Regions from separate parts of the Ilumatobacter fluminis genome, predicted to be linked through region 3. Evidence: predicted binding sites of a transcription regulator. Region 3 holds the regulator's gene; each other region holds the start of a gene.
The links. The regulator LexA, encoded in region 3, represses DNA repair genes until DNA is damaged. The targets are predictions, from matches to a motif close to CGAACNNNNGTTCG.
Positions count from the first base shown of each region.

Region 1: a site for LexA is predicted at 7,577-7,590, ahead of BDK89_RS09845 (DUF222 domain-containing protein). Genes of this name have one in related genera too.
Region 2: a site for LexA is predicted at 5,647-5,660, ahead of BDK89_RS07690 (NYN domain-containing protein). Genes of this name have one in related genera too.

Region 1 is NZ_SOAU01000001.1:2,166,267-2,176,216, reverse strand. It holds gene BDK89_RS09885 (acetate--CoA ligase family protein) at 1-1,439, opposite strand, end outside; gene BDK89_RS09880 (TetR/AcrR family transcriptional regulator) at 1,525-2,175, opposite strand; gene BDK89_RS09875 (fatty acid desaturase) at 2,251-3,012, shown strand; gene acmB (methyl acetate hydrolase AcmB) at 3,082-4,317, opposite strand; gene BDK89_RS09865 (helix-turn-helix domain-containing protein) at 4,454-5,497, opposite strand; gene BDK89_RS09860 (alpha/beta hydrolase) at 5,563-6,564, opposite strand; gene BDK89_RS09855 (maleylpyruvate isomerase N-terminal domain-containing protein) at 6,615-7,244, shown strand; gene BDK89_RS09850 (hypothetical protein) at 7,269-7,451, opposite strand; gene BDK89_RS09845 (DUF222 domain-containing protein) at 7,622-8,254, shown strand; gene BDK89_RS09840 (HNH endonuclease signature motif containing protein) at 8,218-8,628, shown strand; gene BDK89_RS09835 (hypothetical protein) at 8,821-9,261, opposite strand; gene sodN (superoxide dismutase, Ni) at 9,613-9,950, opposite strand, start outside.
Region 2 is NZ_SOAU01000001.1:1,699,875-1,709,824, reverse strand. It holds gene clpX (ATP-dependent Clp protease ATP-binding subunit ClpX) at 1-624, opposite strand, end outside; gene BDK89_RS07710 (ATP-dependent Clp protease proteolytic subunit) at 730-1,374, opposite strand; gene tig (trigger factor) at 1,377-2,774, opposite strand; gene BDK89_RS07700 (hypothetical protein) at 2,897-3,190, shown strand; gene BDK89_RS07695 (hypothetical protein) at 3,210-4,175, shown strand; gene BDK89_RS07690 (NYN domain-containing protein) at 4,340-5,563, opposite strand; gene BDK89_RS07685 (DEDD exonuclease domain-containing protein) at 5,698-7,362, shown strand; gene BDK89_RS07680 (homoserine kinase) at 7,403-8,242, opposite strand; gene trpD (anthranilate phosphoribosyltransferase) at 8,247-9,299, opposite strand; gene BDK89_RS07670 (WhiB family transcriptional regulator) at 9,351-9,590, opposite strand; gene BDK89_RS07665 (DUF3501 family protein) at 9,762-9,950, opposite strand, start outside.
Region 3 is NZ_SOAU01000001.1:3,007,393-3,017,342, reverse strand. It holds gene dapF (diaminopimelate epimerase) at 9-815, shown strand; gene hflX (GTPase HflX) at 812-2,119, shown strand; gene BDK89_RS13645 (aminotransferase class I/II-fold pyridoxal phosphate-dependent enzyme) at 2,172-3,284, shown strand; gene BDK89_RS13640 (hypothetical protein) at 3,295-4,269, shown strand; gene lexA (transcriptional repressor LexA) at 4,300-4,932, opposite strand; gene BDK89_RS13630 (LysM peptidoglycan-binding domain-containing protein) at 5,159-5,569, shown strand; gene nrdR (transcriptional regulator NrdR) at 5,700-6,152, shown strand; gene BDK89_RS13620 (dihydrofolate reductase family protein) at 6,177-6,884, opposite strand; gene BDK89_RS13615 (vitamin B12-dependent ribonucleotide reductase) at 7,607-9,950, shown strand, end outside.

The DNA.
Region 1 (9,950 bases), 840 kb from region 3:
GCGCCGCCGGCCGTGGCGCCGCCCTTCAGCAGCACGAGCGGCTTGCGGGCGGCGGCGTCGCCGAGACGGCGCATCAGGCCGGCGCCGTCGGTGATGCCTTCGACGTAGGCGAGGCCGACGGCTGTCTCGGGATCGTCGGCGTAGAAGTCGAGATAGTCGGCGACGCTGACCGCCGCCGCGTTGCCGGCCGAGACGGCGCGGCTGATGCCGACGCCGCTCGAGCGGGACAGGTTGAGAAAGCTCGACACGAAGTTGCCCGACTGGCTGGCGACGCCGATGCGGCCGGCCGGCGGATACGGGGCGACGATCTGCGCGCACAGCTTCGCCGGCGTCGAGACGACGCCCTGCCCGTTCGGGCCGGCGAGGAGGATGCCGAGTTCGTCGGCCAGGGCGACGAGGTCGCGCTCCGCGGCACGGCCTTCCTCGCCCGCCTCGCCGTAGCCGGCGGAGGTGAGGAACGCGGCGCCGATCCCTTTGGCTGCGCAGGCCCGGAGGATGTCGGGGTTCGCCTTGGCCGGGGTGCACACGAAGACGAGGTCGATCTCGCCCTCGGGCAGTGCCTCGATGTCGGCGACGGTGTCGATGCCGAGCACGTTCTCACCTTGGAGGTTCGTGCCGAACACGGCGCCCTCGTAGCCGGAGGCGAGCAGGTTGTGGAGCGAGACGAAACCGAACTTGCCCGGGTGGGTGGACGCACCGGTCACGAGCACGCCCTTCGGCTCGAACAGGGCACAGAAGGCGTCGTCGGAGGGGCGAGGCCGCATCGGGAGGTGACCGGCGTCGTGCTGACCGATCTCGACCAGAGCGTCGACGGCGACCGGCGCGCCGTCGGCGGTGACGATCAGCGGGTTGACGTCGACGCTGGCGACGTCGGGACGGTCGACCGACAGCCGACCGAGACCGACGAGCAGGTCGACGAGCGCCTGGCGGTCGACGGCGGCTTCGCCGCGGAACTCACCGAGCAGTTTCTGGGTGGCGAGCCCGTCGATCATCTCCTCGGCCGTGACCGCGTCGATCGGAGCCGGCCGGAACACGACGTCGGCCACGGCCTCGGCCAGGATGCCCCCGACGCCGAGCATCACCGTCGCGCCGAACTGGACGTCGCGCAGGAGGCCGACGATCAGTTCGCGGTTGCCGCGGATCATCGGGGCGACGAGCACGCCGACCTCGCCGTCGTCGGGCGTGGCCGCTGCCAGGAGTTCGGTCGCCGCCGTCTCGACCGACGCCCGGTCGGGCAGGTTCAGGCGGACGAGGCCACGCTCGGTCTTGTGCGCGATCGCCGCGCCTTCGAGCTTGGCGACGACCGGGTAGCCGAGCCGATCGGCGGCGTCGGCGGCCTCGGTCGCCGAGGCGACGACGGCTTCGGGGGCGATGGGGAGTCCGTAGCCGACCAGCAGGGTCTTCGACTCGGATTCGGACAGCGTGGTTCCAGCGTGCATGCGCCGACCACGGTAGTGACCGACCACCCTCGGGTGGCGGCATTGGAGCGCCGCCGCTCAGGCGGTTCCCAGTGCGACGGCCCGGTCAGGTGGGGCGCGGCACGAGCGCGGCGCGGAAGAAGTCGACGACGTGTTCTTCGCGGGCGGCGAGGGCGGCGTCGGACATCGGGGCGACGTCGAGCAGGCCCTCGAGGAACGGTTCGTCGGAGAAGTAGCTGAGGAGTGCGCCGTAGCCGGTGATGAGGAGTTGGCGGGCGTCCTGGCGCAGGAACGTGCCGTTGTCCATCTCGCGGGTGAAGTACTCGGTGGCGAGGTCGAACATCGGGCGCAGGACGCTGGCGAGGTCGATCGCCAGGTGCTGGCCGCCGTCGATCGCCTCGCGACGGACCATGCGGACGTAGCTCGGGTTGTCGGCGAAGAAGCGGAAGCCGGTGCGCAGGACCAGTTCGACCTTGTCCCACCCTTCCTCCGGGGCCGCGATCGCACCGGTGAGGCGGTCGAACCAGTCGGAGAGGAGGTGCTCGAACACCTCTTGATAGAGCGCTTCCTTCGACGGGAAGTGGTGCAGGAGGCTGGGCCGACGGATACCGACACCGGCGGCGATGTCGTTCAAGGACGTGCCCTCGTAGCCGGCCTGCGCGAAGCACGCCAGCGCCTCGTCGAGGATCTGCTCGCGGGTCGACCTGATTCCGGTTTCGATCGCGTCGTCGAGCGACGCCTCGGGTTGCACGGCCATGTGTCACGAGACGCTAACACCGAATTCACCACCTCGACCTACCGACCGGTAGGTAGCCCCGCTACGGTGGGTGTCGTGACCACCATCTTGCTCGCTGTCCTGGTCGGTATCGCCGCCACCACGCTCGCCAACCTCTGCACCACCGTGTACCTGCACCGGGGGCTGTCGCATCGTGCGATCCAGTTCTCCCGGCCCGCGCACGCCGGCTTCAAGACGGTGCTGTGGTTGAGCACCGGGATCAAGGTGCGGGAGTGGGTCGCAGTGCACCGCAAGCACCACGCCTTCACCGACACGCCCGACGACCCGCACTCCCCCGCCGTGTCCGGCTGGTTGACGGTGCAGGTGAAGAACCTGTCGATGTACCGGGCCGCCGCCCACGACGAGGAGAACATCCGCCGCTACGCCAAGGATCTGGCGCCGACCCGCTGGGACCGCTGGCTGTTCGACCGGCAATGGCTCGGCCTGGCGCTCGGCTTCACGTTGCTGCTGGTCGTGTTCGGCTGGCAGATCGCACTCATCGCGGCGTTCGTGCACATCAACTACTACCTCGGCGGTTCGGCGGCGGTGAACGCGATCGGTCACCACTTCGGGCGGCGCCCGTACCGCAACTCGGCGACCAACCTGCAGTGGCTGGCGTTCCTCACCGCCGGTGAGGGGTTCCACAACAATCACCACGCGGCGCCCACGTCGGCCCGCTTCGCCCACCGCCGGCACCAGATCGACCCCGGCTGGTTCGTGATCAAGCCCCTCACCTGGCTCCGCCTGGCACGACTTCGCTTCGACGACATCGTCCTCGCACCCGGCCAGTTACCCGAGCCGGTCACCGCCAACGCGTGAACTCCTCGCGGATCGATCCCGCGAGGAGTTCACGCGTTCGGCGGTGAGCGCTCTGAGGGCGAGCCGGGATCAGGCGGTGACGGTGGTGTGTTCGTAGGCCGCCGTCTCCATCGCGAGGTAGCCCCCGACCGAAGCCGGATCTGCGAACGGGAAGATCTGCGTCGCCCAGTACCCGCCGAGCCCCGTCCGGCGATCGATCCAGTAGTAGCAGTTGGCCAGGCCGGCCCACGCCAGCGACCCGGCCGGCCGCCCGGTCGGAGCGTCCTCGTCGTTGATCATGTAGGTCAACGCCCAGGTCTTCGGCATGCCGGGGAAGAACTCGGCGTCGTTCGACAGTCTCGGGCGCGAGACCGGCAGGATCGACGACGCGGTGGTCGTCGCCCCGACCCCGGGCAGCATCGTGATGTTCATGCCCGCGGGCAGATGGTTCCGCGACGCCATCTCGACCGTGTCGGGACGCAGGATCTGCTCGCCGTCGTCGCTGCGGCCGTCGTTCAGCCACATGCGGATGAACTTCACGTAGTCGAGGGCCGTCCCGTACAGGCCGTGCCCGCCCATGTGGATCTCGGGATCCGGAGGCAGTGCGACCCCGTCGAGCGGGATCAGCGAGTCGTCGGCGTCTTCGCGGGCGTGGATCGTCGCGAGTCGAGCCTGCATGGACGGTGTCGGCGTGAAGGCCGTGTCGTTCATGCCGAGTGGACCGAGGATGCGCTGCTGCATCACCTCGCCGAGGCGTTGGCCGGTGATCCCCTCGACGACCATGCCGGCCCAATCGATGTTCGTGCCGTACTCCCAGCGCTCGCCCGGGTCGAAGAGGAGCGGCGTGGTGATCGACGCCCACGACGCGTCGACGACCCACGGCTGGCCCTGCTCGTTCGCGAGACGGGTGTACGCCTCGTTGAAGAAGTCGTAGGTGAAGCCGGCGGTGTGCGTCAGCAGATGACGTGTCGTGATGTCCCGCTTCGGCGGACGCAGACGGGGCGTCCCGTCGTCGTCGAAGCCGTCGAGCACCTGGATCTCACCCAGCCGGGGCACGTACTCGCGCGCCGGGGCGTCGAGGTCGAGCGCACCGTCCTCGACGAGTTGCAGGCACGCGGTCCCGGCGATCGCCTTGGTGGTCGAGAAGATCGCACACACGGTGTCGGGTTCGAACGGTTCCTCCGATCCCATGTTCCGGACGCCACGCGCTCCTTCGTAGATCGTGCCGCTTCGGTCGGTGATCGCTACGGACACGCCCGGCACTCGCGGCGTGCCGGTGGTCGCGTCGTCGAGTACGGCGTCGATCGCGTCGGCGAGATCGTTCATGATGGCCCCCTCCAGCCCCTCGGCGCGGAGACGGTCTCCGTGCACGACTCCGACGGTACGCAACACCACGGCGGGGCGATACCGCCATCGCGACGCACTTCTCGCCCGTCGGCCCGCCGTTCGGCGGGTCGGGTGTTCAGCGCTGCTCGGCGGTCGGTGGGGCGACCAACACGGTGGAGTGTTGGAGGCGCCACACCAGGTAGGCGATGCCGATGCGGGTGCGTCCGATGCCGTCCATCGGATCGAACGGCAATGTCCGTTGGATCTCGTCGATCCGCGTCTGCATGGTCGAGTGATGGACGTCGGCGAGGCGGGCCGCCTGGCGGACCGAGCCGGCCCTCACCAGTGCGTCGAGCGTCTCGGCGCCCCAACTGTGGGCCATGATCGCGTCGAGCGGGTCGACGTCGAGCAGTGGGCCGGCCGTGTGACTCGCTGCGAGGAGTTCGACCAGACCGCCGTAGTCGTCGGCGACGACCGTCGGGACGTCGGGCGGGGCGCTCAAACGTAGGCAGACCATCGCCGTCCGGAAGGACCGGTCGAGGTCGTCGAGCGACATGGGGACGCCGATCCCGCACGGGTTGGCCTCGATCGCGATCACCGACTCCGGCACGACGGCGACGTGGATGGGGCCGAACGGTGTGTTGACGACGTCCTCGACCATGTGGCCGTGACGGTGCCACGTGGCGAACAGCGGCAGGCAGACGATGCGATGCCGTTCGTTGGGCCGGAGCCCGAGCGCGACGAGGAGTTGCTGCCGTACGTGTGGCGGGACGTCGGGGTCGAGGGCCGACGACAGACCGCGGCGACCGTCGGGTGGGTTGCGTCCGAGCCGGAGCCCGATACCCAGCGCGAGCCGTTCGAGGACCATCGCGTCGTTCATCCCGAGCGGGGGTGACTTCTCGATCCAGACCGTCAGGCCGTCGTCGGTATGGGCCACCCGTTCGATCGAGGGCGCGGCAGCATCGTCGGGAAGGGCCACACCGTCGGGACCGACGCGCATCGAGCGGCCGGAGCGTTCGTCGTGGAAGCCGGCCACCGAACCGGCCATGGACGCGCCGGCGCTGAGGAGCGCATGAGCGTTGACACCCCCGCGCACGAGTTCGTCGAAACACGCGATGACGCGGAGCGACATGCTTGCGCTGGTGTCGAGCGCCGTCAGACGCGCAAGGAGCTCCTGCACTCTTCCCCTCCCTCGGGCAGACGCACATCCTACTCAACGAGAGCACGACTGGGCCGGACGGCCGATCAGTCGATCAGGACCCGGGCCACCCAGGCGTCCCGGGTCGCGATCATCCCTCGCGACAAGGTGGCGTGCGGGGCGAAGATGTCGAAGGCGTGGAAGCCACCGGGCCACACGTGGAGCTCGGCACTGCCGCCGGCGCGCCACAGCGCGGTGGCGTACTCGATCGCCTCGTCGCGGAAGATCTCGGCCGACCCGACGTCGATGAACGCGGGCGGCAGACCGGACAGGTCGGTGGCGCGTGCGGGTGCGGCGTAGATCGACACGTCGTCGGTTTGGTACCGGTCGCCCAACGAGGCACGCCACGCCGTCTCGTTGCTGACGCGGTCCCACACCCCGATCCCGTCGAACTGGGTCGTCGACACGGTTCGCCCACGATCGTCGAGCATCGGGTAGTCGAGCAGTTGCGCACACACCGGCGGGCCGTCACGATCGCGCGCTGCGAGAGCGAGCCCCGCTGCGAGTCCGCCGCCGGCACTCGCCCCGGCGACCATGATGCGGTCAGGGTCGACGTCGAGACGATCGGCGTCCGACGCGAGCCACTCGAGTGCTGCGTAGCAGTCTTCGCGTGCGTAGGGATCCGGGTGTTCCGGTGCGAGTCGGTACTCGACGGTGACGAGCGTGACCGCCCACCGTTCGACCCAGTCGATGACGCGGTCGAGGCCGCTGAAACGGTCGCCGAACATCAGCCCGCCCGAGTGCAGGAACAGCACGGTCGGTCGGGCGCCGACTGCCCCGTCGGCGGTGAAGACCGATCCCACGACCTCGTCGCCGCGGTGTCCGGCGAACGTTTCGTCGCAGACGGTGATCCGCCGCCCCTCGAGCAAGTCGGCGACCGGCGGACCGGCGTACGACGTCCGCATGAAGTCGACGAGGTCCGGCGTGATGGTCGGCGGGAACATGCCGCCGACGAGCGCCAGTCCCCCACGGAGCTCGGGATCGAACTCGGGTCGAACCGCGACGCCCGGATCCGTCGCCGGGTTCGGTTCGTGCGTCGCCGCGTCCATCCCGCCAGGGTTCCACATCTCGCGGTCGGCAGCGTACGTAGGATCGGGCCGTGGGATCGATCGGGGCCGACGAGGTACGACGAGCTGCTGACGAGTGTGCGCAGTTCCTCCGTGGCGAGGTGGACGACGATTGGTCGGTGCCGATCCCCGACCTGGAGATGACGGTCGGCGAGGTGGTCGCGCACGCCGCCGAGGGGTGCGTGTGGTACGCGATCGACCTGGCGGCCGGCGGCGACGACCTCGAGCCGGTCGAGCATCGGGTCAAGACTGACGTCACGAACGGGTCGTTGGTCGACACGCTGACGGCCTACGCACGCGTGGTGGCCGGTGTGATCGAGACGACACCCGACACCGTGCGCGGTTTCCATCCCATGGGTGCCGCCGATCCCTCCGGGTTCGCGGCGATGGCGTGCGACGAGATGCTGATCCACACCGACGACGCGGCGCGCGGTCTCGGCCTCGAGTTCCGCCCGAGCGACGACCTGTCGGCGGCGGTGCTGGCACGGTTGTTCCCGTGGATCGAGGGTGACGGTGATCCATGGGATCTGCTCCGTTGGGCCAACGGTCGGATCGAGCTGTCGGGCCGGGAGCGGTTGAGCGACTGGGCCTGGCACTGTGCCCCGCTCGACGACTGGGACGGGACGGTGCCCACCCGTTCGTCGGTGCTGGGCGGCGGCTGACCGACGCGTCCGCGGACGCGTAAGTCAGCGGGCGAGCACGGCAGCGACGATGCACACCGCGACTCCGGCGAGCGCGCACCATCCGACGATGCGGCGAACCCTCGAATCGCCGTAGCGGCTGCCGAGGCCGCGCAGGAACGCCCGGTTCGACTGGAGTTGCCCCTCGGGTGTCAGCACGCTGTGCCCCCGATCGTCGATGTCGTCCATGACCGAACGCTACGCCCCGGCGGCGTGGCCGTCCATCGGCTGACGCGTCCGCAGACGCGTCAGCCCGGAAACCCTGTGACACCCCCGAAGTACGCTGAGTCGAGCGAGCTCGACCACACCCTCGCCGAACGGTGGTCCGGAAACGAAGCCCGATCCGATCGGAGGCAGTCATGTCCGGTTCCCGATCTCCCGCCACTCAAGGAGCACCCCTGACCGAGGCGTTGGGCGACGCCATTGCGAACTGGTCGAACGACCAGCGAACCGTCGTCGTGCTCGCCGCCGAGTTCGCCGACTCGGGTGAGTGGGTGGTGTCCAGCTCGGCGTCGGCGGCGCACTGGATCGCAGCGAGCGCCGACATCGAGGTGTGTACGGCTCGTGAGTGGATCCGCGTCGGGCGGACGCTCCGGAGCCTGCCGCTGGTGGCACGGCTGTTCGACACCGGCGAGCTGTCGTACAGCAAGGTGCGAACGCTGACGCGTGTTGCGACGAGCGAGAACGAGTCGGCGCTCGTCGCACTGGCGGCCGACGTCCCAGCCGGACAGCTCGGCCGAGCGATCGCTGCGTGGATGAGTCGCACATCCGACGACGTCGAGCTCGAGCGGCTGCACCAGGAACAGCGCTCCGTCGTCTGGCGCAACGAACCCGACGGCATGGTCACGTTCACGGCACGGCTGGCTCCGTTGGCTGCCGGTCAGCTGATCGCACGCCTCCAGACCCACGTCATGACGAATCGCCCGACGCGGCGTCGCTCGATGCGTGGCCCTCCTTGGCGCAACAGCACGCCGACGCGTTGTCGGCGCTGATCGCCGGCACGGCAGGATCGCTCACGACCGAGGTCGTGCTCCACGTCCGCGAAGACGGTGCGACCCTCGACGACGGCTCACCGTTGCCGCTCGGTGTCGTCGCCCGCATCGCGTCCGACGCATTCATCCGGGCGCTGATCCACGACGCCGAGGGTCGCCCGATCGACGCCAGCTCGCGCCGGCGTCACCCGACCGCCCGCCAGAAGCGCGTCGTCAAGGAGCGCGACCGAGCGTGCGTCGACTGTGGGTCCACGGGGCTCCTCGAGTACGACCACGTCCCCGACTTCGCGGTGTCGGGGCGCACCGTCGTGGACGAACTCGAACTCCGCTGCGCCCCCTGCCACCGCCGCCGCCACGGACACGCCGCCGCCTGACCGCGTGCACCTCCGAGCGCGAGTCAGCCGCAATGACGGTCTGGCTGGCCGACCTCGATCCAGGATCGCACCGTCGAGCAAGACCCGCTCACACTGCCGGTTAGCGCGTGGGGTCGAAGTGCTTCCTCAGCCGCAGTTCTGATCGATCGAGTTCCGAACAGAGCGAGACCGTCGCGGCTCTCGCATCGGCAGTTAGGCATCAAGCGCACGTCTCCACTCGCCGAGAAATCCAACCTCAAGGCTCTCGTCGAGTTGGCCGTCCGAGATCCACCCGATGACCTCGCCGTCGTACTCGACCGCGACCGTCACCGGGGTTGATCGCGTCACCATCGCCAAGTCATGGAGCAATCTGGTCGCGGCCGCAAGTCCGGCACGTTCGGTCTCTGCAGCCTGGACCTGCCCAGGTCGTGGGAGGCGAACTCCGATTCCAGCATCTGGGCTGGCTGCAGCCTCGGGCCGATCGATCGGCCACTCGCCGTCATGAAGACGAACCGCCATTGCCGCGAAGAACTCTGGGTTCAGGATGTCGTCGGACCCTTCGACGAAGCCCGCAAGCGTCACCGTGTCGACTTCCACAACCGCCTCTTCCACTAGCGCAGAATGCCTGATCTGGTCCCACACGGCAAGCGCCACGCCGCACGCGACCCGATCAGAAGGTTCGGTGCACGATGCGGTCGGACGCGCACGTACCGGCACTCATCGATCGGGGCCGGCGGGTGCGACTCCTCAGGAAACCTTGTCGCACCCCCGGATTAGGCTGGGGCGCATCCCACCCCGCACCGACGCCCCAGCCTAATCCGGGGGCAGGCGGCGGTCGGCGGGCGGTCTTCTCGTCAGGGCGTTGCTGCGCGTGCTCGCTGCGCGACGGCACGCGTCCGCGGACGCGTCTGCCCGCCCGCCCGGCCCCCGGGCGCGACGACGGGGCCGGTCGCCTTGCGGCGACGCGACCCCGTCGGTCGATCGTTCAGGTGGTGATCGGGCGGATCAGCTGGGCGGGTAGACGCCCATGCCCTTCGCCTTCTCGGTCTGCCAGAAGACGTCGGCAATGGCATCGATCTGCTCGAGGAGCTTCTCGGCCGGGGCGGCGTCGAGGCTCTTCTTGACGTCGCCGGCGCCGTGGATGGCGTCCCAGAACATCTGGTGGAGGTTCGGGAACTGGGCGAAGTGATCGGGGGTGAAGAAGTCGGCCCACAGCACCATCAGGTGATGCTTGACCTCTTCGGCGCGCTGCTCCTTGACCATGATCGCACGGGTCTTGAAGTGCTCGTCATCGGAGTCGTGGTACTTCTGGATGGTCTTCAGACACGACAGGGCCTCGATCT
Region 2 (9,950 bases), 1.3 Mb from region 3:
TCCCTCGCCCGACACGTCGCGGGTGATCGACGGGTTCTCGCTCTTGCGCGCCACCTTGTCGATCTCGTCGATGTAGACGATGCCGGTCTCGGCACGCTTGGTGTCGAAGTCGGCGGCCTGGATCAGCTTGAGCAGGATGTTCTCGACGTCTTCGCCGACGTACCCGGCTTCGGTGAGCGCCGTTGCGTCGGCGACGGCGAACGGGACGTTGAGCATGCGAGCCAGCGTCTGGGCCAGGTGCGTCTTGCCGCAGCCGGTCGGGCCGAGCATGAGGATGTTCGACTTCTGGAGTTCGACGTCGTCACGACGGCCGATGCCGCTCTGCTGCTGGTACTGGATGCGTCGGTAGTGGTTGTAGACCGACACGGCGAGGATCTTCTTGGCGTCGTCCTGACCGACCACGTAGTCGTCGAGGAACGCCCGGATCTCGCGGGGATTGGGCAGCTGATCGAACGAGAGCTCATCGGTGTCGGTGAGCTCCTCTTCGATGATCTCGTTGCAGAGATCGATGCATTCGTCACAGATGTAGACGCCGGGACCGGCGATCAGCTTCTTGACCTGCTTCTGCGACTTGCCACAGAACGAGCACTTGAGCAGCTCGCCGGTGTCACCGAATTTCGCCATCCGTGCCGCTCCTTTCCGACTGGTTTTCGTTCACGGAGCCGTCGGCGCCTCGCACCGACGTCTGAACCGTCGACCTTAGCGACCCGGACCGGCCGGTGTCGGCAATCAACGGATGGCCGAGTTCACGTCGACCGCTTCGCGCGACGTGATGACCGAGTCGATGATGCCATATTCGAGCGCCGCGTCGGCCTCGAGCACGAAGTCACGGTCGGTGTCGGTGTGGATCTTCTCGATCGGCTGTCCTGTGTGGTCGGCGAGGATCTGCTCGAGCAGCTCGCGCATCCGCAGGATCTCGTTGGCCGCCAACTCGAGGTCGGTGACCTGGCCGTAGCCGACCTGCCCGTACGGCTGGTGCAGCAGGACACGGCTGTGGGGCAGCGCCAGGCGCTTGCCCTTGGTGCCGGCCGCCAGCAGCACCGCAGCCGCCGAGGCGGCCTGGCCGAGGCAGATCGTCGCGATGTCGTTCCGGATGAACTGCATCGTGTCGTAGATCGCGAACAGCGCCGTGATGTCGCCACCCGGGCTGTTGATGTAGATGTTGATGTCCTTCTCGGGGTTCTCGGACTCGAGATGGACCAACTGGGCGCAGAGCAGCGAAGCGATCTGGTCGTCGATCGGGGTCTGCAGGAAGATGATGTTGTCCTTCAGCAGGCGGCTGTACAGGTCGTATGCCCGCTCGCCTCGGCTCGTCGTCTCGACGACGTTCGGCACCAGGTAGTTCTGGGCCGTGAGCGTGTCGCGGAGTTCCATGGTCACTCGCTTTCGGTGTCGTCGACCTGATCCGACTCGGCGTGATCGTGGTCGTGATCGTCGTGATCGTCTTCGTCCTCGTCATGAGTATGGCCGAGCACGAGATCACGATCGATCTCGTTGCCCTCGTGGTCGACCATCTCGACGTGGTGCAGCAGCCAGTCCATCGCCTTCGACTTGCGGATCTGGGCGACCAGCTCGGGGACGGCGTCGTTCTGCTCGTAGGCCCGGCGGATCTCCTTCGCCTTCTGACCGAACTGCATCGCCATCCGGGCGTATTCCATCTCGATGTCGGCGTCGGTGGCGTCGAGGTTCTCGGCCACGGCGACCGCACGGAGCGCGAGGTCGGATTTGACGGCCTGCTCGGCCTGGGGCCGGGTGCCTTCGAGCATCTGCTCGATGCCCTGGCCGGTGGCCGACAGCCACGCCTCGGGATCGATGCCGTTCATCTGGAGCTGGCGGAACATGTTCTGCAGCTGGCTCTGCATCTCGCTCTGCACCATCGACTCGGGTGCGTCGACGTCGACGAGCTTGACGAGCGCTTCGGTGAGCTGACCCATGACCTGGCCGCGCACCGCGCCGAGCTGGCTCTCGACGAGTCGCTCGCGGATCGAGTTCTCCCACTCCTCGACCGTGTCGAACTCGCCGGTGTTCTCCGACACCCACTCGTCGGTCGGCTCGGGGAGTTCGAGCGCCTGGATCGCCTTGACGGTGACGGTGAAGTCGGCCGACTCCTCGGTGCCCTTGGGCGTGGTCGTGAAGGTGAGCGTGTCGCCCACCGACGCGCCCTCGATATGGCTGTCGAAGTCGTCGGCGACCCAACCCTGACCGAGCTCGTACGACCAGTCTTCGGTGTTGAGGCCCATGACCTCTTCGCCGTCGCGGGTCGCCGCGAGGTCGAGGGTGAGGTAGTCACCCGACTGTGCGGGACGGTCGACGTCGGCGAGCGCGCCGTGCGCCTTCAGCTCGTCCTGCTTGGCCGACTCGATGTCGTCGTCGCTCGGCTGCGGCGAGTCGAGCTCGATGCGCAGTCCGGCGTATCCGGGCACTTCGATGACCGGGCGGATCTCGCACTCGGCCTCGAACTCGACGACGCCCTCTTCCTGGCCGCCGGTGATCGCGACGTCGGGGGTCGCCACCAGGTCGACATCGTGCTCGCGAACCGCCTTGCCGAGGTACTGCGGGATCGCGTCGCGCAGGGCCTGCTCACGGGCCGGACCGAGGCCGATGCGAGCCTCGAGCACTCGGCGCGGCACCTTGCCGTTCCGGAAGCCGGGCAGCTTCACCTCGTGGGCGATCGTCTTGAACGCCGCGTCGATGTCCTTGTCGAATTCGGCCTCATCGACCTCGACGTAGACCTTGACCTTGTTCCCCTCGAGGGTTTCAACCGAAGATTTCACAGGTCGAAAACCCTATCGGCGCCCACCCCACCCCGGCTCGCCCGGCCACGAGGTGTCGCCGGAACGGCCCGATCACGGCCCGAGAAGTGCATCGTGGGGCTCCGATCCGGCAGAATGGTGCCGTGCAGTTCTGGAAGCCACACTCCCTCGCCAAGCCTCACGACGGCCAGCTCGACCTGAAGCTGGGCGACAAGGTGCGTGCGACGTCCGACCTGCCGTCCGCCGAGCGACCGCTCGTCCCCGCCGGCACCACCGGCAAGGTGATCCTCGCCAACGGGTTCAACTGGATGCGGTACCGGGTGTTGTTCGACAACGGCGGCGAGCTCGGCGATCTCGATCATCGCCACCTCGAGCCGATCGGGCGCACCGCGAAGCGCCTCGAGAAGAACGCCAAGAAGGCCGCCCGCAGCGCCTGATCCCCGGCCGGCGGCGATCATGGACCTCGACGAGTTCCTCGCCGCCGAAGCCGCCGTCGCCGAGTGCGAACGAGCCCGGTCCCGGGCGACGGTGCTCCACGGCGAGCTGGCCGCCGAACAGGAAACCTGCCAGGACCTCCGTCGCCGCCTCGACGACGCCCGCCGCCGCAGCACACGCTCGACCGGTTCGTTCATCGGCCGGATCTTCGGACGTCGCCCCGATCCTGCGGCACCGCCGTCGCCGGAGGTGGCGGCACTCACCGCCGAACTGTCGGCGCACGAACGGGCGATGCAGCGGTTGTCGGGCGAGTTCGCCTCGGCACGCGACACCGCCGCCGTCCTCGACGAGTCGCGCGACCGGCTCGACGCGGCGACGACGGCCCGTGCTGCTGCGATCGCCGGGAGCGGCGACGACCGTGCTCGCCGGTTGGCCGCCCTCGACGACGAGTTGGCGGCCGCCCGGCGGGTTCGCGACGACCTGCGGGCGGTGATCTCGTCGGCGCTCCGAGCCGTCGGTGCGCTCGACACCGCCACCGATCGGCTCGGCACTGCCGCGGGATGGTCGATCGTCGATGTCGCGTCGGAGGGCAGCGGCGGCTTCCGTCACGGACCGGGGCGCTTCGGCGGCGACGTCGCCGGTCGGGCGAAGTACGACGCCCTCGACGGAGCGGTCGTGCCGATCGCCGAGGCACACGCCTCACTGCTGTCGTTGCGGTCGGAACTGGCCGACCTGGGCGGGCCCGGCGACCTGCACCACCCGAACGTGCGCATGCCGTCGAGCGCACTCGGCACCTGGGACGTGTGGTTCGACAACACCTTCAGCGACCTCATGGTGCACGACCGCATCACCTCGTCGTCGGCCGAGCTCCGCCGTGCCGCCTCGAGCGTCGACGAACTGATCGCCGAAGTCACCCCGAGCGCCGAGGCCGCCGGCGCCCACGTCGACAGCCTCGAACACCAACGCTCCGCCCTCCTCCGCCGCTGACACCCGACACCCCGGACTTCGCACCCCGCACCCCGGACACCGACACCCCGGACACCCAGGCGATTAAATCCACCAGGCGTCCACCGTCGGACACCCAGGCGATTAAATCCACCAGGCGTCCGGACCCGAGGTCCGGTGCCGGGGCCAGGTGCCGGGGTGCTGGTTCAGCGGATGAGGGCGAGGAGCTGGTCGCTCGACATGGTGTTGGCGCCGTTGGCGCGCACGTCGCGGATGATCTCCTGGTCGTTCGTGACCACCACCACCTGGCGCGTCGGCGGGAGCCGGCCCACTTCGTCACGGATCACGTCGTCGGCGATCACCTCGGCCGGCGAGTACACGACTCGTGCGACCCGGCGTTGATCGGCGACCGCACCCACGACGTCGGCACCGTCGAACACGACCGTGATGTCACTGCCGTACCGACGAGCCAGGTTCTCCACTGCGTCGAGCAGCACGACACGCTGCCCCTCGAGATCGAGCTTCGGCCACGCCAGCTTGGCGACGTTGTACCCGTCGATCAGCACCGAGGCCCCGGAGCGGAGGAGGTACTCGGCGGCGGCCTCGGAATCACCCATGACACCGCCCGGCATCGGCAGCGGTTTGCGAGCGACCGCTGTCGGCTTGCCGGCAGTCGGCGGCGCGGCGAGCGCAGCGAGCTGCGCCGCGAGCGACTCGGCGTGGGCAGCGAGGCGAGCGAGTTCCGACCGCTCGGCAGCGAGCGCCGCCCGGTCGGCCAACACCTCGTCACGGACGATCTCGGCCGACCCCTTCGCCTCGACCGCAGCGCTGCGCGCCGCCTCGGCGTCGGCGAGTTTCGCGACCGCCGCCGCCTCCCGGTCGCGGGCATGGCGCGCCTCGTTGCGGGTGTCGATCAGCTCGGCACGGATCTCGTCGATCTCGTCGCGCAGCTTGACGACGTCGGAGCGCAAGCCCTCGATCACCTCGTCGCGCTCCGCGACTGACCCCTCGAGGGCGACCAGTTCGGCCCGACTGCGAGCAGCGACCTGTTCGGCGGCTGCACGGCGCTTCTCGGCTCGCTTCAGCGCCTTGGCCGCGGTTGCCTCCTCGGTAGCGGCGTCGGCCTCGGCGGCGAGGCGGGTGACGTCGTCGACCCAACCGGACGGCCGTTTCAGCCAGGCACGACCGAGCTCGTCGACGAGTTCTGGAACGGCGCCCCGTGCGATCTTCTTGCGGAACGCCTCGTCGCCCTCGATGGCACGGGCGAGCGTCGCGAGAACGGACGAGGGGATGCGATCGGTGGTGAAGTAGCGCTTCAGCGGCGCCGGGTACGCGAGCGGGGGCTTGAACTTCTGCCCTTCCTGCGCCATCAGCACCGCGTACTCGATGGCGGAGCGCAGGTGGCGTGGTTCGACATCAGGGCGCTCCATCCGTTCACTGTACCGCTGCACGCCCGACCGGCCCGGGACGGGAAACGCCCGCTGGCGCCGGCATCGAACAAGCGTTCTTGACGCGAACACGCGTTCGTGCTTTGATCACCCGCCATGATCGTGTTGGGAGATCGATGATGCCGGCGCCCCGGGCCGTCGTCGGGCAGCGGAGCTTCGACGACCTCGGCACGCCGTTGCACGAGGTCACGTTCTGCGTGCTCGACCTCGAGACGACCGGCGGCAGCCGCACCGACGACATGATCACCGAGATCGGCGCCGTCAAGGTGCGCGGCGGCGAGTGCCTCGGCACGTTCCACACCCTCGTCAACCCGGGCCGGGCGATCCCGCCCCAGATCACCGTCCTGACCGGCCTCACCGACGCCGTCGTCCGGACCGCTCCGCGAATCGAGACGGTGCTCGGCACCTTGCGCGACTTCCTCGGCGACTCGGTGTTCGTCGCACACAACGCATCGTTCGATCTCGGTTTCGTACGCGCGGCGTTCGAGCGCGACGGTCGCAGCGAGTACAAGCCGACCGTCGTCGACACGGCGGCCCTGGCACGACGTATGCTGCGCGACGAGGTGCCGAACTGCAAGCTGTCGACGCTCGCGTCCCGGCTCCGACTCGACCACACCCCGACGCACCGCGCACTCGACGACGCCCTGGCGACCACCGACCTGCTCCACCTCCTGCTCGAACGAGCTGCCGGGCTCGGGGTCCTCGGGCTCGACGACCTCACGTCGATCGCGAAGCTGGCGGGGCACCCGCAGGCGCGCAAGCTGACGATGACGTCGTCGCTCCCCCGCACCCCCGGCGTGTACATGTTCTGCGGCAACCGCGACGAGGTGCTCTACGTCGGCAAGGCCACCAATCTCCGCCAGCGGGTCCGCAGCTACTTCGGACGCGACGACCGGCGTCGCATCGGGCCGATGTTGCGCGAGATGCAGACGATCCGCCATCTCGAACTGCCCGATCCGGTCACGGCGGAGGTCATCGAGTCGCGACTGATCGCCCGCATGCTCCCCCGCTACAACCGAGCCGGAACCCGGGTCGACAAGTACTGCTACGTCCGGCTCGACGTCGAGTCACCGTGGCCACGCCTGTCGGTGGTGAAGGACCCGAGCGCCAAGGGCGTCCATCTCGGGCCGCTCCCGTCGCGCAAGATGGCGGCGTTGGTCGTGGAGGCGATCCAGTCGGTGCTGCCGCTCCGTCGCTGCTCGACCCGACTGTCGGCTCGGCACACCCCGGCGCCCGACGCGGTCTCGTGCAGCTCCGCGCAGCTCGGGGTGGCGATGTGCCCCTGCGCCGGCGAGGCCGATCGGCTCAGGTACGACGCTGCCGTCGCCGCGGCCCGAAGCCTGTTCGAGGGCAATGCCGACCCGGTCGTCGAGCACCTGAGCGTGCGCATGACCGAGCTCGCGGCGGCGCAACGGTTCGAGGAGGCGGCGATGGTCCGCGACCGGGTGTCGGCGTTGCTCGGAGCCGTGCGCCGCCAGCGACTCACCGACGCGCTTCGTGCCGCCGACCGGTGCACGGTCCGCCACGGCGACCGGGCGTGGGTCGTCGAGCACGGACGTCTCGTCGACGTCGTCGTCACCGGTACCGCCGGACGCGCCCTGCCGGTCGACCCACCCGACCCGGTCGACGTCACGCTCCCGCTCCCCCGCCGCCACGTCGACGAGGTGCTGGTGTTGGCCAAGTACTTCGACAAGCACGCCGATCGGCTCGAGATCGTCTCGTGCACCGGCGAGTGGCGCTTCCCCCTCGAGGCCCCACCCGACCTCCGCCTCGCCGCCTGACCAGCCACCGCGACGAATGGGGTCCCATTGCGCGGTCCGGTCAGGGCTGGTGGGTGACGCCTCGGTGATCGATGGCGAGGTGTTTGGTGTGGCCGGTGTCGGGGAGGGCGGCGGCGATGCGGGCGGCGTCGGCGGGGTCGCACATCGCTGCCATGGTCGGGCCGCTGCCCGACAGCCAGGCCGCCCAGGCGCCGGCGTCGAGGGCCGCCTCGAGCGCGCCGGCCGTTTCGGGCACCTCGACGAGCCGGGTCGGCTGGTGGAGGCGGTCCTCGGTGGCGAGCCGCAGGGCATCGACGTCGCCGGCGGCGCAGGCCGCCACGAAGGTCGCCACCCGTCCCAGGTTGAACACGGCGTCGGCTCGGGTGACCTCGGCGGCGAGCGTCGAGCGGGACCGGTCGGTCGACGTGGTCGTGCCGTCGGGCACCCACACCACGATGGCCGGGTCGAGACCGAGCGGCACCGGCTGGACGTGGTCGTCGGCACAGACGACCACGCCGCCGTACACCGACGGCGCCACATTGTCGGCGTGCCCCTCCAGTTCGGCCGCCACACCACACACCTCGGCCAGCACGACCTGGTCGTCGAGTGCCTCGGCGCCGAGACGTTGCACGGCGGCTGCGGCGGCACCACCGACCCGGACCGCTCCGGAGAAGCCCATGCCGCGTCCGATCGGGATCGGTGAGCGGACCCACACGTCGCCGTCGCCGCCGGCCTGCCGGAATGCGATGGTGGCGGGATGTGTCGGTTCGGCGGTTCGGCCGCCGGCGGGCGGCTCTCCGATACCGACCTCGGCGTGGAGGGTCAGGGCCAGGCCGAGCACGTCGAACCCGGCGCCGATGTTCGCCGACGACGCGGGCACCCGCACCGACCACCCGGTCATGGCGTCACCCGGCAGCCTCCTGCGACGCCTCGACCAGGCGGTCGAGTGTCGCGGCGGCGGCGCCCGAGTCGATCGCCACCTGAGCCCGTTCGATGCCGTCGGCGAGATCGTCGGCCACCCCGCCGACCACGAGGCCGGCACCGGCGTTCAGGACGACGATGTCTCGGTGCGGTCCGGGTTGCCCGCCGAGGACGGCTCGGACGACGGCGGCGTTCTCGGCCGGGTCGCCGCCGACCAGGTCGCTCGCCCGCGCCGGGGACAGACCGAGCGTCTCGGAGTCGACCTGGAAGTGACGGAGTTCGCCGTCGATCAGTTCGGTCACCTGGCTCGGGCCGGTCGTGGTCAGCTCGTCGAGCCCGCCGCCGTGCACGACCCACGAGTGGATCGAGCCGTGCGACCGGAGCGTCTCGACCATCCGCTCGGCGAACGAACCGTTGGCGACACCGATCACCTGTCGTCGGACACGGCCCGGGTTGGCCATCGGGCCGAGCAGGTTGAACACGGTCGGGATGCCGATCTCACGTCGGGACGGGCCGGCGAACCGGAACGCCGGATGGAACGCCGGGGCGAAGCAGAAGCCCATCCCGGAGCGGTCGAGACAGTGTGCGACTCCTTCCGGTGGCAACTCGATGACGACCCCGAGCGCTTCGAGGACGTCGGCGGTGCCGCACTTCGACGAGGCGCTGCGGGCGCCGTGCTTGCACACCGGGACACCCGCTCCGGCCGTGACGATCGCCGCCATCGTCGACACGTTGATGGAGTGCGACTGGTCGCCACCAGTTCCGACGATGTCGACACAGCTCGCTCGTTGCTCGGGGGTGAGCGGGACGAGGGTGGCGTGGGCCAGGACGGCATCGAGCAGCCCCGACAGTTCGGCGGCGCTCTCCCCTTTGGCACGCAGCGCGACCACGAACGCGATCAGCTGGGCCGGCGTCGCGTCCCCGGCGAGGATCGTCGTCATGGCGGCGCGCGCTTGGTCTTCGGTCAAGTGGCTGCGGTCGAGCAGGGCGCTCAACAGCGCCGGCCACCCGCCGACCTCGTCGATCGTGGTCGTCATGACCCGGCAGGCTAATCCGCGACCGTCGGCCGCTCCCGATGCGTTCGGGTGTCAGGCGGTGCGACGACGTTGGCGCAGGATGCGGCGCCGATCGCGTTCGGTCGCGCCACCCCACACCCCCGCCTTCTCGCGCTGGGTCAGCGCATAGTCGAGGCAGGTCTGTTGCACCGAGCACTCGGCGCACACCTGCTTCGCGACGTCGGCTTCGTCGTCGCGGTCGGGATAGAAGATCGTCGGGTCGAGACCTCGGCACGCGCCGAGCATCCGCCATTCGAGTTCATGGGCTGACACGGTTCCCCCGGTTCGTCTCGTCCTGCTCGCCTTGTTGGGCTCGGGTGTCATCGATGGGGACACTAGAACGCGTCGGCGGCCATTTCCAGAGGTATCTGTGAACGCTCGGTTATCGCTGAGTGTCGTTCTGACCAGGTTCGATGTGCAGGCGGCCGCCAGGAGGCGATGTCATCACCCGAGCAGGTCGTGCAGGAGTTCGTCGTGGGTGGCCGATCCGAGCGCGACCGCCTCGAGATAGGCGGGATGATCGATCTCGAGCACCACGTCGCCGGCGGCGAACGCGTCGACCTGTTCAGCCGTGAGGTCCCACCGCAGGTAGTGCACGGCGGCGGTCACCGCCTCACGAGTGAGGCCCTGCTC
Region 3 (9,950 bases):
GGGAGCACATGAGCACTCTGACGATCACCAAGCACCACGGCCTCGGCAACGACTTCCTCGTCGTGTTCCACCCCGACGTTCCCGAGACCGACCTGCCCGATCTGGCCCGACGGCTGTGCGATCGCCGACGCGGCCTCGGCGCCGACGGCCTGCTCGTCGCCGAATCGGAGGATGGCTACGCGGCACGCATGGTGCTGTACAACGCCGACGGCAGCCGAGCCGAGATGAGCGGCAACGGCATCCGCTGCTTCGCGCAGGCGCTCGCCGCCCGACGGGGCGACCTCGACGATCAGCACATCCTCACCGACGCCGGCGCCCGGCTCGTGACGCTCGCGACCACCGACGACGACGACACGGTGTTGGCCACCGTCGAGATGGGCTCGGTCGATCCGATCGACGAACCGTCCGGGTGGTCCGAACTCGGGTGCCATCCCGATCGTCCGGTCGCCCACTACAGCCTCGGCAATCCGCACAGCGTCGTCGGCGTCGACGACGTCGACGTGGTCGATCTGCAACAGCTCGGTTCCACCGTCCCGCACGTCAACCTCGAGATCGTCGAGCCCGGCGAGCACACCGACGAGATCCGGATGCGGGTGCACGAACGCGGCGCCGGCATCACCGAAGCGTGCGGAACGGGTGCCTGTGCCTCCGCCGTGGCCGCTGCCTCCTGGGGGCTGGCGACGCCGCGGGAGGGCAAGCTGGTCGTCCACATGGACGGCGGGAGTGCGACGGTGGCGCTCGACACGCCCGACGCCGGACGCGTCACGCTCACCGGGCCGGCGACGTTCGTCGCCACGATCGAGGTCACCGCATGAGCAGCCCGTACCAAGAGGCGCTCAGTTCGACCCTCATCGACCGGACGATCCGGGAGAAGATCGTGCTGGTCGCGGTGGCCCTGCCCGGGGAGACCGACGAGCAGGTCGACCAGAGCCTCGACGAGCTCGAGCTCCTCGTCGACACCGCAGGCGCCGATGTCGCCGGACGACTGATCCAGCGCCGCGACGCCCCCGACCACACGTGGTACATCGGCAAGGGCAAGGTCGACGAGCTGAAGGAGTTGTGTCTGGCGGTCGATGCCGACACGGTCGTGTTCGACAACGAGCTGGCCCCGGCGCAGCAGTTCAACCTGGAGAAGGTGCTCGGCCGAACGGCGATCGATCGCACCGCCGTGATCCTCGACATCTTCGGCCAGAACGCCCACACCCTCGAAGGCAAGGCCCAGGTCGAGCTGGCGCTCCTGCGCTATCGGCTGCCCCGCCTCCGTCGCGGCAAGGGCGCCAAGCTGGCGCAGCAGCGCGGTGGTGTCGGTGCCCGATTCGGCGGTGGCGAGACGAAGATCGAGGTCGATCGCCGTCGAATCATGCGCCGGATCACGAAGCTCGAGAGCGACTTGAAAGACCTGGCGGCGACGCGCGACCTGCAGCGCAAGAGCCGCCGTCGGAGCGGTCTGGCGAACGTCGCGATCGTGGGGTACACCAACGCCGGCAAGTCGACGTTGCTCAACCGGCTCACCGATGCCGGTGTGCTGTCGGAAGACCGGTTGTTCGCCACCCTCGACCCGACGACCCGGCGACTCGCCCTGCCCGGCGGTGAGCCGGTGCTGCTCACCGACACGGTCGGGTTCGTCCGAAGCCTGCCCCACGGTCTGGTCGAGGCGTTCAAGGGCACGCTCGAGGTGGCGGCACTCGCCGACTACCTCGTCCACGTCGTCGACGCGAGCTCGGTCGACCCCGACGGCCAGATCACGGCGGTGCGCGAGGTGCTCGCCGAGATCGGCGGCGACGAAGTGCCCGAGCTGATCGTGTTCAACAAGTCCGATCTGGCGCCCGACCACGCCCCGCAACTCGTCGTCGATCATCCGGGTTCGGTGGCCGTGAGTGCCGTCACCGGCGACGGCATCGAGGTGTTCCTGCGCACCCTCGCCGACCGCTTGCGAGCATTGACGAATGTCGTCGAGTTGTTGATCCCGTACGACCGGGGCGACGTGATCGCCTCGGTGCACCGCGAGGGTGAGGTCGTGTCCACCACCGAGGCCGAGAAGGGTCTCACCGTGCGAGCTCGCCTGTCCGACGCGTCGGCCGGTCGTCTGGCCGAGTTCGTCGTCGCCGACGTGACCTGACGGTCGATCCGTCGCCGGCCGAGGCGGGCGCGTCTCCTAGCATCGGGTTCGCATGACCCCCGAACCGTTCGTCCCGCCGCCGTACCCGTACGAGCGGATCGACCGCTTCAAGCCGTACGGTGAGCGGTTCGAGACCGGCCTGATCGACCTGTCGATCGGGACTCCGTTCGATCCGCCCCCGGCGGCGGTGATCGAGGCGCTGGCCACTTCGAACGCGGAGCGGGGCTACCCGCCGAGCATCGGCACCGTGCCCCTGCGGGAGGCGATCGGGCGGTGGATGCGACGACGTTTCGATCTCGACGTCCCGATCGACCAGATGGCTGCGGCGATCGGCACGAAGGAGTTCGTCGGGACGCTGCCGCAGTGGATGAAGCTGCGTTCGCCCGATCGCGACACCGTGCTCTACCCCGAGATCTCGTACCCGACGTACGAGATGGGGGCCACGTTGGCGGGCTGCCGAGCCGTCCCGATCCCGATGACGCCGACCGGCGGTGTGCAACTCGATGCGATCGACCCGGCCGACGCGGAACGGGCGCTGCTGCTGTGGGTCAACAGTCCGGGCAACCCGAGCGGCATCCTCGACGATCTCGGAGCCGCCGCAGCGTGGGGTCGCGAACACGGCGTGCCGGTCTTCTCCGACGAGTGCTACGTCGAGTTCACGTGGACGGGCCACGGTCGGACCATCCTCGAGCACGGCACCGACGGCGTCGTCGCCGTGCACTCACTCTCGAAGCGGTCGAACCTGGCCGGTGCCCGGCTCGGCTTCTACGCCGGCGACGCCGACCTGGTCGACTACCTGCGCGAGGTCCGCAAGCACGTCGGGATGATGGTGCCGGGCCCGGTGCAGGCCGCCGGCGTGGTGGCGCTCGACGACGACGAACACGTCGAGGTGCAGCGTGAGCGGTATCGGACGCGGCTCGTCCATCTGGCCGATGTGCTGAGCCGCTGGTCGGGGTACGACATCGAGGTGCCCGGGGGTGGCTTCTACCTGTGGTTCCGAGTCGGTGACGCATGGGAGTTCACCGAACGCCTGGCGCGCGAAGCGGGCGTGTTGGTGAGCCCCGGCGACTTCTACGGCGCCGCGGGTGCTGACTACGTGCGGGTGGCCGTGGTACAACCAGACGAGCGGATCGCCGAGATCGCCCAGCGACTCGGCGTTGACTGAAAGGCCACACATGCCCAAGGGAGGACACGGACGCGGCGTCATCGCGGCGATCGGTTTGCTGGTGCTGTGCGCCGGACTCGTCGGCGGAGGTGTCCTCTGGGTCCTCGCCGACCGCGAGCCGGAATCGGCAGCGGAGTCGTTCGCTCGTGCCGTCACCGGCTGCACGACCACGCTGACGTTCGGTGAGCCGGGCGAGTTCTACGTGTTCGAGGAACTGTCCGGCATCGTCGCCCCGGTCGACGGGTGCCAGCCGAGCACTCTGCCCGGACGGCCGTTCACCTTCACGGTGACGACCACGACCGGGGTCGAGGTGCCCCGGGTCGCCGACGACGGCGTCTCGTACGACCTCGACGTCGGCAGTGGCACCTCGGTGGCTCGGATCACGATCCCCGAACCCGGCGAGTACCGCATCAGCGTCCTGGGTGCCGATCCGGCGATCGTCGCCGCGATCGGTGGCGACCCGCAGGACGGCGTCGAACAGTTGCGACAGGGAGCGATCGCCGCCGTGGCGGGCGGACTCGTGCTCGGCGGTTTCCTGCTGTGGCTGTCGGCACGTCGGTCGAAGAAGGCAGCGACCTTCACGGGGCTCGCCGATCCCGGTTGGGGCGTGACCGAACGCGACCACGCCCGGCGCGCCGAGACCCAGAACGGATCGTGGCCGCCCGCGTCGCCCGACGTCCGCCAGGTTCCGGTCAATCCCATGGCGCCGGACGAGCGACGGGTCGCCGAGCCGTGGTCGGCTCCCGACGCCGAGACGACCGCACCGCCGCTGGTCGTGCCGACCCCCGACGTCGACTCGCCGTCGACCGAGTCGGCAGCGACGCCACGCCCGGACCCTTCGGCAGTCTCGCCGGGATCGCCATCGGCGCCCGCTCCGGCGCCGGATTCATCGTCGGCCGTTGCCTGGCCGAGCGATCTCGAACCGTCGCCCGAACGCGACGACGCCGACGTGTCGTCGTCGAGTGACGACGACACGTCGGCGTGATGGTGAGCGCCGTCGGTCGGCGGCCGCCGATCAGAGGCGGCGCATGACGGTCACGACCCGGCCGTAGATCGTGACCTCGTCGGGCCCGAACACCATCGGGTCCATCGTGGAGTTGGCGGGTACCAGGACGACCTGATCGCCCTCGCGGCGGTAGGTCTTGACCGTGGCCTCGTCGCCGGGGATGCCGGCGACGACGATCTCGCCGTTGCTCGCCGTCGACTGCTGCGCCGCGATCACGAAGTCGCCGTCGAGGATGCCGGCGTCGATCATCGACTCGCCGCGGACCCGGAGCATGAACAGTTCGCCATCGCCGGTGAAGTCGGTCGGGACCGGGAACAGTTCTTCGACGTTTTCCTGGGCGAGCACGTCGGTGCCGGCGGCGACGTCGCCGACGAGCGGCACGTGACGGACCGGTCGCCGCTCCATCGCCACACCGGAGTTCGGATCCCACCGCACCTCGATCGCACGGGGCTTGGTGGGGTCGCGGCGCAGGTACCCCATCTTGGTGAGGGTGTTGAGGTGGCTGTGCACCGTGGACGGTGAGGTGAGGCCGACCGCCTCGCCGATCTCGCGGACCGACGGCGGAAAGCCGCGGTCGCGGGTCTGGGACTCGATGAACTCGAGAATCTCTCGTTGACGACGACTGATCGCTTTTTCGGCCATGGTGACATCGTACAGACGTTCGCCGACCAGGTCAAACACCCGTTCGTCGGACAGGTGTTCCGAATCGCGCACCCGTTCGTCGAACAAATGTCCGTTTTCGGGTTGACGAGCGAACGGTCGTTCGGGTACAACTGTTCGACGTACAGTCGTTCGGTCACCCGGCCGGGCGCCTGAGCAGCACCACCAGCACCACCACCGAGCACTGGATCGTCAGTTGGGAGACGAGATGAGCGCCACGATCAGCCTGCAGCACACGACACGAGCCCCGCAGCGGGGTCGCACCCACGGCGGTGACTCGTCGACGGTTCCCGCCGTCGAGCGCCGTCCGGCTCGCCGCCGTGTCAGCGAGGCCACGTATCGCCGGCGCCGAGCCGTCGTCGGAACCGCCCTGGCCGCGTTCGTCGCGGTGGGCGCTGTCACGACGTACGACGTGCTGGCCGGCTCCGGCGGCGTACCTGCCTCCGCTGCCGTGAGCCAGCCGGCACGAAGCTCCGTCGTCGCCCAGCCGGGCGCCTCGCTGTGGACGATCGCCCAGGAACACCGTGGCGAGATCTCGCTCGTCAAGTACGTCGACAAACTGGTCGCCCTGAACGGCGGCGCCACGATCCACGTCGGCCAGATCGTCGTCCTGCCCTGATCTCGCCGAACTGCCGTGCCGAACCGCTGAGCCGAGCTGCTGAAGCGTCACTGAGTGATCGCCGAACGGGCGGCGGTCGGCTCGAGGATCGTCGGGGTGAGCGCGGCGTCGCCGCAGTAACCTCGACCGGGTGCACTGTCCGTCCTGTCACGCCGACGACACCAAGGTCGTCGATTCGCGCCTGGCGGCCGAGGGGTCGGCGATCCGCCGTCGTCGTCAGTGTCTCGGGTGTGGCTACCGCTTTACGACCTACGAACGGGTCGAAGAGCTGCCGCTCGTCGTGACCAAGTCGGACGGTACGACGCAGCCGTTCGACCGCGACAAGATCGTCCACGGTCTGCGGGCGGCGACGAAGGGCCGGAGTGTCGACGACATCACGATCGCCGAGCTCGCCAGCGCCGTCGAGGACGAGCTCCGACTCGACGGTGGTGAGGTCACCAGCAGCCGGATCGGGCTCGCCGTGCTCGAGCGGCTCCGAGTCGTCGACGAGGTCGCCTACATGCGTTTCGCCTCGGTGTACAAGAACTTCGACGGCGCCGCCGACTTCCAGAGCGAACTCGAGCTGCTCAAGAAGCTCTCCTGACGCCGGCGCCGGTCGCCGCGCCGATCAGTCGCGTCGCCGCACCCAGCGGGTGAACAGATAGCCCTCGTCGTCGAGCAGCACGTGCGCCGGCTCGTACCCGAGGCCCCGTTCCGGAGCGCCTGATGTCAGCCGTGCGGCATCGCCACCGACGACGTGGGGCGACACCGTCAGGCAGATCTCGTCGACGAGATCGGCGGCGGCGAGCGCCCCGTTGAGCGTCGGCCCGCCTTCGGCCTGGACGTGGGTGACGCCGGGGATCAGGTGGGGGATGCGTTCGACGGCCGCCACGAGATCGACCTCGCGACCGCCCGTCCGCAGGGTGTCGACGCCGCTCGGGATCTCGGCGTGCTCGTTCGTGATCACGAATCCGGCGCCCGAGGTGAACAGTGGCGACGTCGCATCGATGCGGCCGCTGTTCGTCACGACGCCGATCCGCAGGTCGGGACGCTTCGGCGGGCCGTAGCCCTCGCCGGCCGCGGTCGCTGCGCCGACGATGACGACGTCGACGACGGTCCGCATCGTCGCCAGTACGGCCCGGTCGTTGGCGTTGCCGAGGCCGCCGGATGCGCCGTCGAGTGCGATCGAGCCGTCGAGGCTCGCCACCATGCACACCGTGACCCACGGCCGGTCGGCCGGCCGTGGCCGATCGACGCCGTACTCGTCGACGACCGTGGTCGTGCCGACGGGGTCGGGGGAGAGGCGGCGGATCGCGGGTGCTGCATCGGAGGGCACGAACGAATCTTGCCACTCGGCACCCGCTGCACACCTCGCCGTGCGCCCGTGGCCGAGCGAAGCGACATCCCGGCTGCACGCTGTTCGCGCGCCTGCTGCTCGCCGGGGCGGTGGGGCGGCTGTGGACAACCCGGCGTCGTCCACAGCGGTGTGCACAGGAAGAACCGGCAATTCACACCGTTGTCCCCTTCCGTTCCACAATGGGACACCCGTAGGGTTGCCCCTCGTGCCGGTGGTGGTGCGATGCGCGGATGACGAAGCCGCACGGTTCGGAGGTTGGCCGAGTTGGGGTCGGACGAACGGTGTGAATGGGGTCAGCCACGATCCTGAACCTGCGTATCGCATCACCCTCCGGGACGACCTGGATCGAGTCGCCCACGCCCGGGCGGTCGACGCCGACGACGCCGGATCGGCGCGGGACTGCTTCGGCCCGCGATGCGATCGCGAACAGGCGCGTCGCGGCTGGTCAGCGAGTTGTTTCGCGCGAGTGCGAGCCAAGCGTTGACACTCTCGTAACTACAGTGGTGTAATACCGAGCCCTGCCCGCGACAGGCACAACCAGTTGTGGTCGAGCGAGCAGGAACGGGGTCTTCCCAACAAGATGTTGTGCCCCGACAAATGAAGTTGTGTCGACTGGTGGGCCGGTCGGCACGGCGGACGTCTCCGGTTGCCGGCCGGAGGGACACGCAGCACCGGCCCGCACCCAGACGGAAGGATCACACATGTCTCTCGCACCGGAACGACAGGCCGCCAACGGTCGGATCGGTCTCAATCGGCTGTTCACCTCGCCGGGCGTCGACCCGTACGACGAGGTCGTGTGGGAGCTGCGTGACGCTCGCATCACCAACTGGAAGGACGGCTCGGTCGCCTTCGAACAGCTCGGTGTCGAGTTCCCGACCACGTGGTCGGTCAATGCGACCAACATCGTGTCGCAGAAGTACTTCCGTGGCACCCCCGGCACGCCCGAGCGCGAGTCGTCGCTCAAGCAGGTCGTCGACCGTGTCGTCGACACGATCACGGCCTGGGGCCGTGAGGGCGGCTACTTCGCCGACCCCGACGAGGCACAGGCCTTCAGCGACGAGCTGAAGTTCATCCTCGTCACCCAGCGGGCGGCGTTCAACAGCCCCGTGTGGTTCAACATCGGTGTGAAAGACGTGCCCCAGCAGGCCAGCGCCTGCTTCATCCTGTCGGTCGACGACAAGATGAGCTCGATCCTCAACTGGTACCGCGAGGAGGGCGTCATCTTCAAGGGTGGCTCGGGCTCCGGCGTCAACCTGTCGAAGATCCGCTCGTCGGTCGAGCCGCTCGACGGCGGTGGCACCGCCTCCGGCCCGGTCAGCTTCATGCGCGGCGCCGACGCCTCGGCGGGCACCATCAAGTCGGGCGGCAAGACCCGCCGCGCCGCCAAGATGGTCATCCTCGACGTGGAGCACCCCGACGTCGAGGAGTTCATCTGGTGCAAGGTCAAAGAGGAGCGCAAGGCGCGTGTGCTGCGTGACGCCGGCTTCGACATGGACCTCGACGGTGCCGATTCGTTCTCGATCCAGTACCAGAACGCCAACAACTCGGTGCGCGTCACCGACGAGTTCATGCAGGCCGTCGTCGAAGACGCCGACTGGGGCCTGAAGGCCGTCACCAGTGGCGAGGTCGTGAAGACGATCCGGGCCCGCGACCTGTGGCGTCAGATCGCCCAGGCCTCGTGGGAGTGCGCCGACCCCGGCCTCCAGTTCGACACCACGATCAACAAGTGGCACACCGCCCACACCACGGGCCGCATCAACGGCTCGAACCCGTGCTCGGAGTACATGCACCTCGACAACTCGGCGTGCAACCTGGCCTCGATCAACCTGCTCAAGTACCTCGACGAGGACGGCACGTTCGACGTCGACGCCTACATGCACACGATCGAGATGATCTTCACCGCCCAGGAGATCCTGGTCGGCCGTGCCGACTACCCGACCGAGCCGATCGGCGACACCAGCCGCAAGTTCCGCCAGCTCGGTATCGGCTACGCCAACCTCGGTGCGCTCCTCATGGCGCTCGGCCACGCCTACGACTCGCCCGAGGGCCGGTCGTGGGCCGCCTCGCTCACCTCGCTGATGACGGGCCACGCCTACGCCACCTCGGCCAAGACCGCCGCTCGCCTCGGCCCGTTCGAGGGCTTCGCCGACAACGAGGAGCACATGCTCCGCGTGCTCGGCATGCACCGCGACGCCAGCTACCAGATCGAGAACGACCAGGTCGTCCCCGACGAACTGCTCTCGGCCGGTCAGCGTGCGTGGGAGAACGCCGTCCGCGACGGCCAGGAGTTCGGCGTCCGCAACAGCCAGGCGTCGGTGCTCGCCCCGACCGGCACCATCGGCCTGATGATGGACTGCGACACGACCGGCATCGAGCCCGACCTCGGCCTCGTCAAGATGAAGAAGCTCGTCGGCGGCGGCACGATGCAGATCGTCAACCAGACGATCCCGCGTGCGCTGCGTCGCCTGGGCTACGACGCCCAGCAGGTCGACGAGATCATCGCCTACATCGACGAGAACAAGTCGATCCTCGGCGCCCCGCACCTCGCCGAGGAGCACGTCGCCATCTTCGCCTGCTCGATGGGCGACAACACGATCCACTACGAGGGCCACGTCCGGATGATGGGTGCGGTGCAGCCGTTCCTGTCGGGCGCCATCTCGAAGACGGTCAACATGCCCGAGGAGGCGTCGGTCGAAGACGTCGAGGCGCTGCACCAGCTGTCGTGGGAGCTCGGCCTGAAAGCCGTCGCCATCTACCGCGACAACTGCAAGGTCGCCCAGCCGCTCTCGACCGCCAAGAAGGAGGGCGCCAAGACCGACGACGAGGCAACGGTCGAGGCGGCCACCGAGGTCGTCGAGAAGATCGTCGAGAAGATCGTCCACAAGCCGATCCGCCAGAAGCTGCCCCGCACCCGCTCGTCGAAGACGTTCGAGTTCCGGGTCGCCGATCTCAAGGGCTTCGCCACGATCGGCGAGTACGAGAACGGCCAGCCCGGTGAGGTCTGGCTCACGGTCTCGAAGCAGGGGTCGACCCTGTCGGGCATCA